Regions from separate parts of the Mesorhizobium sp. M0152 genome, predicted to be linked through region 1. Evidence: riboswitches for the same ligand, from Rfam matches in the RefSeq annotation. Region 1 holds a riboswitch; each other region holds the start of a gene.
The links. A riboswitch is a leader RNA that binds a small molecule or an ion and turns the genes downstream of it on or off. The one in region 1 is predicted to bind thiamine pyrophosphate.
Positions count from the first base shown of each region.

Region 2: linked by a shared signal. The riboswitch ahead of thiB (thiamine ABC transporter substrate binding subunit) and the one ahead of NKJ26_RS19695 (YkoF family thiamine/hydroxymethylpyrimidine-binding protein) in region 1 are both predicted to bind thiamine pyrophosphate.
Region 3: linked by a shared signal. The riboswitch ahead of thiC (phosphomethylpyrimidine synthase ThiC) and the one ahead of NKJ26_RS19695 (YkoF family thiamine/hydroxymethylpyrimidine-binding protein) in region 1 are both predicted to bind thiamine pyrophosphate.

Region 1 covers NZ_JAMYTH010000019.1:64,459-67,728, forward strand. The annotation lists gene msrA (peptide-methionine (S)-S-oxide reductase MsrA) at 510-1,028, shown strand; gene NKJ26_RS19685 (hypothetical protein) at 1,180-1,497, opposite strand; gene NKJ26_RS19690 (hypothetical protein) at 1,418-1,720, opposite strand; TPP riboswitch at 1,715-1,828, shown strand; gene NKJ26_RS19695 (YkoF family thiamine/hydroxymethylpyrimidine-binding protein) at 1,819-2,427, shown strand; gene NKJ26_RS19700 (ABC transporter permease) at 2,476-3,270, shown strand, end outside.
Region 2 covers NZ_JAMYTH010000008.1:176,234-179,503, forward strand. The annotation lists gene NKJ26_RS11655 (ABC-F family ATP-binding cassette domain-containing protein) at 1-873, opposite strand, end outside; gene NKJ26_RS11660 (thiamine diphosphokinase) at 875-1,519, opposite strand; TPP riboswitch at 1,607-1,721, shown strand; gene thiB (thiamine ABC transporter substrate binding subunit) at 1,765-2,763, shown strand; gene thiP (thiamine/thiamine pyrophosphate ABC transporter permease) at 3,037-3,270, shown strand, end outside.
Region 3 covers NZ_JAMYTH010000042.1:30,819-34,088, reverse strand. The annotation lists gene thiC (phosphomethylpyrimidine synthase ThiC) at 1-1,579, opposite strand, end outside; TPP riboswitch at 1,683-1,799, opposite strand; gene NKJ26_RS28280 (ATP-grasp domain-containing protein) at 2,020-3,270, opposite strand, start outside.

The DNA.
Region 1 (3,270 bases):
GCACCATGCGGGCCGTTCTGCCTGGAAGGGGAGGGCAAGGGAGCGCCGAAATTCCTGCCCAATTTTGGTCCTGCAATGGCATGCAAGTACACTTTTTCGTAAGCTTTGATGTTGGGGCTGTTCGGTAAGCCGGACGATGTGGTTTTAAGCGCCGCATGGCGGGAATAGACGACTCCATGAATCGCTGGGTGCCTGCAGGGCTGCCTGCCGCCGGTTTGGATGCGACGTCGGTCTGGTCCGGCCAGCTTCGTCAGTTTTGCCGCCATTGCGCCGGGCATGCGGCTGCCGGTTGCCATCGACAGTCGAACCCTGGATGCGCGCAACTGAGCCCCGTCGCTCGTTTCGCGCGGTGGTGATATTCACTTGCAAGGCCGCACGCATCCGGGCAGCTGTGCCTTTGCGGGTGACTGGACGAAGCAGGCGGCAATGCCCATCTATCGGGAGATCCAACTTCTTCGCGCAATTCCGGACAGAAGTCATAGCCGGAATTGCTTTTTGGGAGACGAGACATGGCGACTTCGAGCGAACGCGCAGTGCTTGCCGGCGGCTGCTTCTGGGGCATGCAGGACCTGATCCGACGCTTTCCGGGCGTCCTTTCCACCCGGGTCGGCTACAGTGGCGGCGACGTGCCGAACGCCACTTATCGCAATCATGGCACCCATGCCGAAGCCATCGAGATCAATTTCGACCCGGCCAAGATAAGCTACCGCACGCTCCTGGAATTCTTCTTCCAGATCCACGATCCGACGACACGCAACCGCCAGGGCAACGATGTCGGGATGAGTTACCGTTCGGCGATCTACTACACCAACGACGAGCAGAAGCGCGTCGCGGAGGACACCATTGCCGACGTCGATGCTTCCGGTCTGTGGCCGGGCAAGGTCGTTACCGAAATTGCGCCGGCCGGCCCGTTCTGGGAAGCCGAACCCGAGCATCAGGACTATCTGGAGAAATACCCCAACGGTTACACCTGCCATTTCGTCAGGCCGGGCTGGAAACTGCCGGTTCGTGAGAAGGCCGTTTCATAGCGATTAAGGCGACACTGCCGCCCGGTTGCCGACCGGCAGTGTCAGGCCTCAAATGCGCCTAACTTCAGCGTTCCGTGTCCGGGAATGCCAAGCCATCTGAAGAAAGCCGGGGAGCCCATGCTCCGCGGCTTTCTCTCTGATTGGGCAAGCCTCACTTGCCGCAATGATTGTCGTTGACTGTCGGCGTAGTGGTGCCGGGCGAGGTGTGGGTGGCGTCCGGCTGTGCACCCTGCGGGCCGGCGGGACAGTTTCTATCGGCATTCGAGTTCAGATCGCCGGGCACGCCGATGATGCTGTTGGTCGTGCTGGGATCGATCGTGTTCGGCGATGCCGGTGTGTTCGGGTCGACTGTAACCGACCGGCCGCTACCGCCGTTTCCGTCGGCGCCGTCATTGCCAGCGCTTTGCGCCATGGCCGACGTGGCGAGACCAATCGTGAGAGCCGAAGCTGCGAGGATTTTCATGAACATGGTTTGTCTCCATTTCTGTGAAGTCGTCGCTCATTTCTACGATGGTGATCGCATCGCGACTGTTGGGGGAACCGATCACGGCAGTGAAAGGTTCCGGATAAATTTCGCCCGGCGGTTTCGACTTCTTTCGTTCCATGATCGGGCTTGGCGCATTGTTTTTTGATGCGGCATCGACACAAAAACGACTTCCCAAATCGGGCGAATGGTGCTTTAACCCGCCCATCCACAGGGGTGCTCCGTACGGTCGGGGCTGAGACGGGGGCGGCAAGCCCACAGACCCTAGAAGCTGATCTGGGTAATACCAGCGGAGCGAGGCGGGCGATGTTTTCAGGCGCACAGATTTCCCTTTATCCCATGGCCGACGATTTCGTCGGCGTCATTCTGGGGGCGCTCGGTGCGCTCGATCCATACCGAGACAGGCTCCGGATCGAGACCGACGACATCTCGACCTTGCTGGTCGGACCGCCCGAGGTGCTGTTTCCGGCCATGCGCGACCTGTTCGTGGCGGCTTGCGCCAGCGGCAAGCACTGCGTGTTTTCAGCGGCGATCTCGCGCGGTTGCCCGGGCGAGCCGGACGATCCGATCTGCCGCTCCGACGCGATCGGCGGCCCCGTCCTCCCGCTTGCGGAGCGCAAGGTGGCCGCCATCCGCGCCGTGCAGGCTATGCCCTCGACCGGTCAGCCGGCCGCGGCGCAGTTCTCGCTCTATGTGATGGGCACGGGCGATCACATGGACGAGATCTATGGCTGCATCGATTTCCTGAAACAGTCCGGCGTCTATGAGCGCTCAAAACATTTCTGCACCAAACTACGCGGCGATGCCGGCGCTATCTTCGCCACGCTGAACGAAGCTTTCTGCCGCTTCGGGCCGGGCGCCGGCCATGTCACCCTCGACGTCACGGTTTCGGCCAACAGCCCCACCGCTGCCTGAAGCTCAGCGCCTTTTTCGCGCGTACCGCCGTCACAGGTCTGTTCATCCGTGGTCTCATCGCCATCCAGCTATCCGCGTCGCCTCGCGGACCTCCTCGCCAAGGCAGCACCGGCCGTGATTTCAGTCGGGTTGCTCCTGGTGGCATGGGAGCTTTACGCCCGTTATTCCGGGATCAGGCCGACGACGCTCCCGGCGCCGTCGCGCGTCTTCGCGCAAGCGATGCTCAATCGCGAGGCGCTGGTCGACAACGCCATCCCCACCATTCGCGCCACGCTGATCGGCTTTGCCTGCTCGATCAGCGGCGCCTTCGCGCTGTCGATGCTGGTTGATTTCTTCCGGCCGCTGCGGCGTGCATTGTTTCCCGTCCTCATCGTCAGCCAGACCTTGCCGCTGGTGGCGATCGCGCCGCTGGTGGTGCTGTGGTTCGGCTTCGGGCTGAAGCCCAAGATCATGCTGGTGGCGCTGGTCACCTTCTTCCCGATGCTGGTGGCGCTGGTGCAGGGCTATGAGGCAACCGAGGCCGAGATCGGCCAGATGCTGCGCGCCATGGGGGCAGGGCGCTGGCGCGTCTTCCTGCTGGCACGGCTGCCTTCGGCGCTGCCCTATTTCTTCGCGGGCCTGAGGATCTCGATCACCTACGCCGTGGTCGGCGCCATCTTCGCCGAATATGCGGGCGCGGCGAAGGGGCTGGGCATCTACATGCTCAACGCCAAGAACAATTTCCGCCCCGATCTGGTGCTGGCGGCCGTGGGCGCAAGCGCCGCGCTCACACTCGTCCTGTTCGGGCTGACGGTGCTGCTGCAGCGCCTGGCCATGCCTTGGGAACGAGCCGGCAGGGAGCCG
Region 2 (3,270 bases), on a different contig from region 1:
ACTCTTCTCGATATTCTTGGCCTCGATTACCAGCTTGCCGGATTCGGCGGCGTCGCTCGCCACCATGGTGGCCGAACCTTCGGCGCCGCGATGGCCGCGAAAACGCTGGCGCATGGTCTGCAATTCGCCCAGCCGGCGCATGTTGCGCTTGCGTCTTGCCGTCACGCCATAGCGTAGCCAGTGCTCCTCGCGCACGACTTGGCGGCCGAGCTTGTGCTGCTCGCGCTCTTCCTCCTCCAGCACGAGGTCGCGCCACTCCTCGAAATGGCCAAAGCCCTTGTCCAGCCTGCGGGTCTGGCCGCGATCGAGCCAGACGGTGGCACGCGACACGCGTTCGAGAAAGCGGCGGTCGTGCGAGATGACGATGAGGGCGGAGGAGGTGCGAACGAGTTCCTCTTCCAGCCATTCGATGACTGACAGATCGAGATGGTTGGTCGGCTCATCGAGCAGCAGAATGTCGGGTTCCGGCGCCATGACGCGGGCAAGTGCCGCGCGCCTGGCCTCGCCGCCGGACAGGTCGTTCGGCCGCTCTTCGCCCGACAGGCCGAGGTGTTCCATCAGGTAGCTGGCGCGGTAGGGATCGTCGGCGGGGCCAAGCCCGGCCTCGACATAGGCGCGCACGGTCGCGAAGCCTTCCATGTCGGGCATCTGCGGCAAATAGCGGACGGTCGCCGAAGGCTGGCGGAACACCTCGCCGTCCTGCGGCTCGATCAGTCCGGCGGCGATCTTGAGCAGCGTCGACTTGCCGGACCCATTGCGGCCGACCAGCGCGATCTTGTCGCCGGCCGAGGCGGTCAAGGCGGCGCCATCGAGCAGCGGCGCGCCACCAAAGGTCAGTTTTATCCCGTCGAGATTGAGAAGGGGCGGGGCCATGTCAGCTTTCAGGTAGTGGATAGGGATGAGCAAGCAGCATCGCGCGGCCGTGGCCGAGGGCGATCTCAAGGCTGCCCTTGACTTCGTTGGAGATGGTCAGCGACGAGCCGAACGCCACCTGGACGTGGTTCAGCGGCCATTTGGCGCCGGAAACGGTCAGGCCGGCAAGTTCGGAGAAGCCAAGGATCGAAAACAGCGTGCCGGCGGCATAGTCGAAACCGGCTTTCCCGGACAGCAGAGGAACGCCTTCCTGGGCGCCGCTGGTCAAGAGCACTTCCGTTCCCGCCTCGGCCAGCCGCAGGCCGAGTGCCATATGCAGGAAGGCGTGGTCGGCGCGCTTGCCGCCGAAGGCGCCTGCAAGCACGAGACGGGTCGCACCGCGTTCGAGCGCAGCCGCGATCGCCAGTTCACCGTCGGTCTGGTCCTTCTCCGCCGGAAAGGTCCGGCGCGGTACGGCGGCGAGATCGTCAGGCAGATTGGCCGGCACGGAATCGAAATCGCCCACCCACAGCTCCGGGGTAAGGTCCAGCAGCCGCGCGTGGCCGATGCCGGCGTCGGCGGCGATCACGCGGGAACGTTCGACATGGCGGTCGAGCCGCGGCGTGCGGATGAGATCGCCGCCAAGCAGGATGGTGAATGTGCTCATATCCTGTCGCCCTTACCAGCCCGGCACGGGAAACGGAAGGCCGGCAAACTCCGCTTGCGTGGTTCGCCGGCCGGGCCTATGTGTCGAGGCGCTCTAACGGGGTGCCGGACGCGATCTTCGCGGACCGGCTGAGAGGCAGTCTCGCCAACCCGCTGAACCTGATCCGGTTTGTACCGGCGGAGGGATTAGACGTTTCGGACAGTCCGACGCCTCAATTCCCTTCAACTCGAACGAAGGAGGCGCCGATGCGCACGCTTTTATACTCTCTTGTCTCGGCAATGGTCCTGGCCCTGTCCGGACCGGCCTTGGCCAAGGACAAGCTCACCGTCTACACCTATGAAAGCTTCACCGCCGACTGGGGTCCCGGCCCGGTTGTGAAGAAGGAGTTCGAGGCGGAATGCGGCTGCGATGTCGAGTTCGTCTCGGTCGCCGATGGCGTGGCCTTGCTCAACCGCGTCAAGCTCGAAGGCGCCTCGACCAAGGCCGACATCGTGCTTGGCCTCGACACCAACCTCACCGCCGACGCCAAGGCCAGCGGCCTGTTCGCGCCGCATGGCGCGGTGACGGAGGTCAACGTGCCGGGTGGCTGGAGCGACGACACTTTTGTTCCCTTCGACTACGGCTATTTCGCCGTCGTCTATGACACGCAGAAGCTGAAGACACCGCCGAAGAGCCTGAAGGAGCTGGTCGAAGGCAGCGCCGACGACAAGATCGTCATCCAGGATCCGCGCACTTCGACACCGGGTCTCGGCCTGCTGTTGTGGGTCAAGTCGGTCTATGGCGACAAGGCGCCGGAGGCCTGGGCCAAGCTCAAGGCCAAGGTGCTGACCGTGACGCCGGGCTGGAGCGAGGCCTACGGCTTGTTCACCAAGGGCGAGGCGCCCATGGTGCTGTCCTACACCACCTCGCCGGCCTATCACATGGTCGCCGAAAACACCGAGCGCTACCAGGCGGCGTCCTTCGACGAGGGCGAGTACCTGCAGATCGAGGTCGCGGGCGTCACCACCACGGGGGCCAAGAATCCGCTGGCGGAAAAGTTCATGGCCTTCATGACCGGACCGAAATTCCAGGACGCCATCCCGGAGACCAACTGGATGTTCCCGGCCGGCAAGACCGACAAACCGCTCAACCCGGCCTTCGACAGACTGGTCAAGCCGGCCAAGACCTTGCTGTTCAGCCCCGAGGAGGTCGCGGCCAACCGCAAGGCCTGGGTGGATGAATGGCTGGCGGTGATGAGCAAGTAGTTTGGCTATATGATTGAAAGATGATCGCCCTCCGGCGCCCCCCTCTGTCCTGCCCGTCCTCCGCAGCTGCAGCGCAGCTGCTGCAGAGGATGGACCGGACATCTCCCCCACAAGGGGGGAGATTGGCAGCTTCGTTGCCGGCTCGTTCCTGGCAGCGTTTGAGATTGGCGGAAGCCGCAGCGACATCCGATCTTCCCCCTCGTGGGGGAGATGTCCGGCAGTCACGTTCGTCAAGTCCCCGCCAGTCGATGATATCGAGGCAGATGGTGCAGCGTGCAACGCGCTGACCCCCGCACCACCGCCGGTGTCCTCGCACTCGCTGCAATCGCGCTCCTCATTGGCGGGGCGTTTGCCGGCCTGATCATCGAGGGTGCCCACGACTTATCCGGCGCGCGGGGGGCCTTCGACGCCTATCTCCTGCGCGTTATCCGCTTCACGCTCTGGCAGGCGGCGCTCTCGACGCTGCTTTCAGTCGGCCCGGCATTGTTCGTGGCGCGCGCGCTGTCG
Region 3 (3,270 bases), on a different contig from region 1:
TGAACTGGTCCTCCCAGCGGAACTCGAAGCGCGCGCGGGAAAGCGCATCATCCCTGACTTTCGCTGCCGGATGGCCCTTCGCCAGGTCGGCGGCGTGGGCGGCGATCTTGTAGGTGATCACGCCGATCTTGACGTCGTTGCGATCGGGAAGGCCGAGATGCTCCTTGGGCGTGACGTAGCAGAGCATGGCGGTGCCGAACCAGCCGATCATCGCGGCGCCAATGCCTGAGGTGATGTGGTCATAGCCCGGCGCGATGTCGGTCGTCAGCGGTCCAAGCGTATAGAACGGCGCCTCGCCGCAGACGGCGAGTTGCTTGTCCATGTTCGCCTTGATTTTGTGCATCGGCACGTGGCCAGGCCCCTCGATCATCACCTGGCAATCCTTCGCCCAGGCGATCTGCGTCAGCTCGCCGAGCGTTTCCAACTCGGCGAACTGCGCCGCGTCGTTGGCATCGGCGATCGAGCCCGGACGAAGGCCGTCGCCGAGCGAGAAGGAGACGTCGTAGGCTCTGGCGATGTCGCAGATCTCCGCGAAGTGCTCGTAGAGGAAGCTTTCCCGGTGATGGTGCAGGCACCATTTGGCCATGATCGAGCCGCCGCGCGAGACGATACCCGTCACCCGGTCGACGGTCAGCGGGATGTAATGCAGCCGCACGCCGGCGTGGATGGTGAAATAGTCGACGCCTTGCTCGGCCTGTTCGATCAGCGTGTCGCGGTAGACCTCCCAGGTCAGATCCTCGGCAATGCCGCCGACCTTTTCGAGCGCTTGGTAGAGCGGCACCGTGCCGATCGGCACCGGCGCGTTGCGCACGATCCAGTCGCGGATGTTGTGGATGTTGCGGCCGGTCGACAGGTCCATCACCGTATCGGCGCCCCAGCGGATCGCCCACACCATCTTTTCGACCTCTTCCGCCATCGACGATGTGACGGCGGAGTTGCCGATATTGGCGTTGATCTTGACCAGGAAATTGCGGCCGATGATCATTGGCTCGCTCTCGGGATGGTTGATGTTGGCGGGGATGATCGCCCGTCCGCGCGCCACCTCGTCACGCACGAATTCGGGCGTGACGAAATCGGGCAGCGTCGCGCCGAAAGCCTCGCCGTCGCGCTCAAGCTTGCCGCGCAGGATCTCGCGACCAAGGTTCTCGCGGATGGCGACGAACTCCATTTCGGGTGTGATGATGCCGGCGCGCGCGTAGGCAAGCTGCGTCACCGCCTTGCCTGCTTTGGCCCTGAGCGGTCGGTGGCGGATGGGAAATTCTGGCGTCAGGCGTTCGCCCGTCGCGAATCCGTTGTCCTCCGGCCGGACATGGCGGCCGTCGCAGACCTCGACATCGCCGCGCGCCAAGATCCATTCGTGGCGAAGCCGGGCCAGGCCTTTTTCGATGCTGGTTTCGACAGCCGGATCGGTATAGGGGCCCGACGGATCGTAGACGGTGACGGGCGGTTCGCCGGCTGTCGGATGGACGGAGATTTCGCGCATCGGCACCCTGATCTGCGGGTGGATGGCACCGGGCTTGTGGATCTTACGCGAAGCAGGCAGCGGTCCCGTTGAGACGGCTGGGGTGAGGGCATTCATCTTGAGGCTCCTTTGCTCATGCATTGGAGACCCAGTTCTGTGCCGGAAGGATGAAAAGACGCTTCTGTCGACCTGCCGAAACAGCACCTCGGGCGTGAACTCCCGCAGAGCGCTTGCACCGTCCCTACGCCAGTATGAACTGGATCAGGTTCAACGGGTCACTGCGCCGCGAAAGCCAGCAGTATCTCAGCCCCTTGCCGGGACTCCCCTGGTGAATGCCTCAAGTTGAACGGGCCGGCGTTGTCTTGTCAAGCGCATGTTCGTCCTGCGGCGGCGGTGGGCGGCATTCAAATTGGGCCCAAATTGGGCCGACGGCCTCGCCATGGGTCGCGGAGAAGTTCCGCGGGAGACAAGGCAGGTGTGGCCAAAGCTGCATTTGCCTCGTCAAACTTGATGTGACATTGACGTGGGAACTGCTGCGTTTCAAGGATCTTAAGCCGTCAATGCCTGATCGGAACAGAACTGGTGGGCCGCCCGAACGCCCCACAAACATCGTGCTCTCGATCACCTCTTATTGTCGCCGGAAAAGGGGTGATCGACCAATCGATCAAGTCGACCGCTCGCTGAAGGGCGCCGTCGGTTTCAGCACGGCTGGGCGAAGTGGCAATGACATGTCCAATCCAGTCTCGGAAATCCCCCTTCCTGACGATCGGTGTCTTGGGTTCAACATTCAATTTGACCTCGGCCACACCTGATATAGCAGCTGCCTGAGTGTCGCCACCAATCCAGTCCAGGGTGCCATCTTGATCAGGAAGCAGGAATCGCGCGGCCGCAGTATGCGAATGCTTTTTGCGCAGATCCCATTTCTCGCCAATAACAAGCTTGATGTGCTCGGTGACGAGGTCGACACCGTAAGCTAACTGGACCAGTTGAGGGTCGGGCGCGCCACTAAGACGCGGATTGACTTCAATGACAACTGGACCGCGTTTCGTGCACCGGAGTTCAATGTTAGTTGGCCCCCAGCCAAGGCCGAGAGCCCGCAAACTGCTCAGCGAAACATCGGCGATGCGCTCACGCTCCTGATCGGTTAGCAGGGCCGGATACGTCACCTCACGTATGACGAAATGGGGGAGGGGACCAAAGTCATTGGCGCAAATCGCAACGACCTCATTCCCCATAACATTAATGCTATAGAACGGGCCCTGTGCGAATTCTTCGACGAGTATTTTCGGTGTAGACCGCCATATGTGCTTTCCGCCCAATAGATAGGTCGTATGTTCGGCTACGTCTTCGAGGCTGCGGCACAATCGGACACCCATGCTGCCGCTGCCTACTGCCGGCTTAAGAATCACGGGCGGGCCGATCTCTGCAGCCGAGCTTTCTACCTCCGCCGCATTTGTTGCCAACCGATAAGCCGGTATTGGAACGCCGGCCTGCGCGAGGAGTTGGCGTTGCTTGAATTTGTCGCAGCTTCGTTCAATCGATTCAGGGTTCGGTCCCGGTAGATCGAAATGCCGGCAAAGCTTGCCAACTGTCGCATAGATCGATTCATGGTCCCCGGCAAAGCCAGTAATGCCAGCAATGTCGTGGGTAGCACGCAGCCGCGAACTTTCGCGGACCAACGCTTCGAGATTGCCAGTGTCGACACGGATTGCCTCAACGTTTTCCGCCGAAAGATAGTCGTACCGAGGTGGATCAGCCGTCAGAGTAATTGGATGAAGACCAAGACACTGAGCCGCTTGGACGTATAG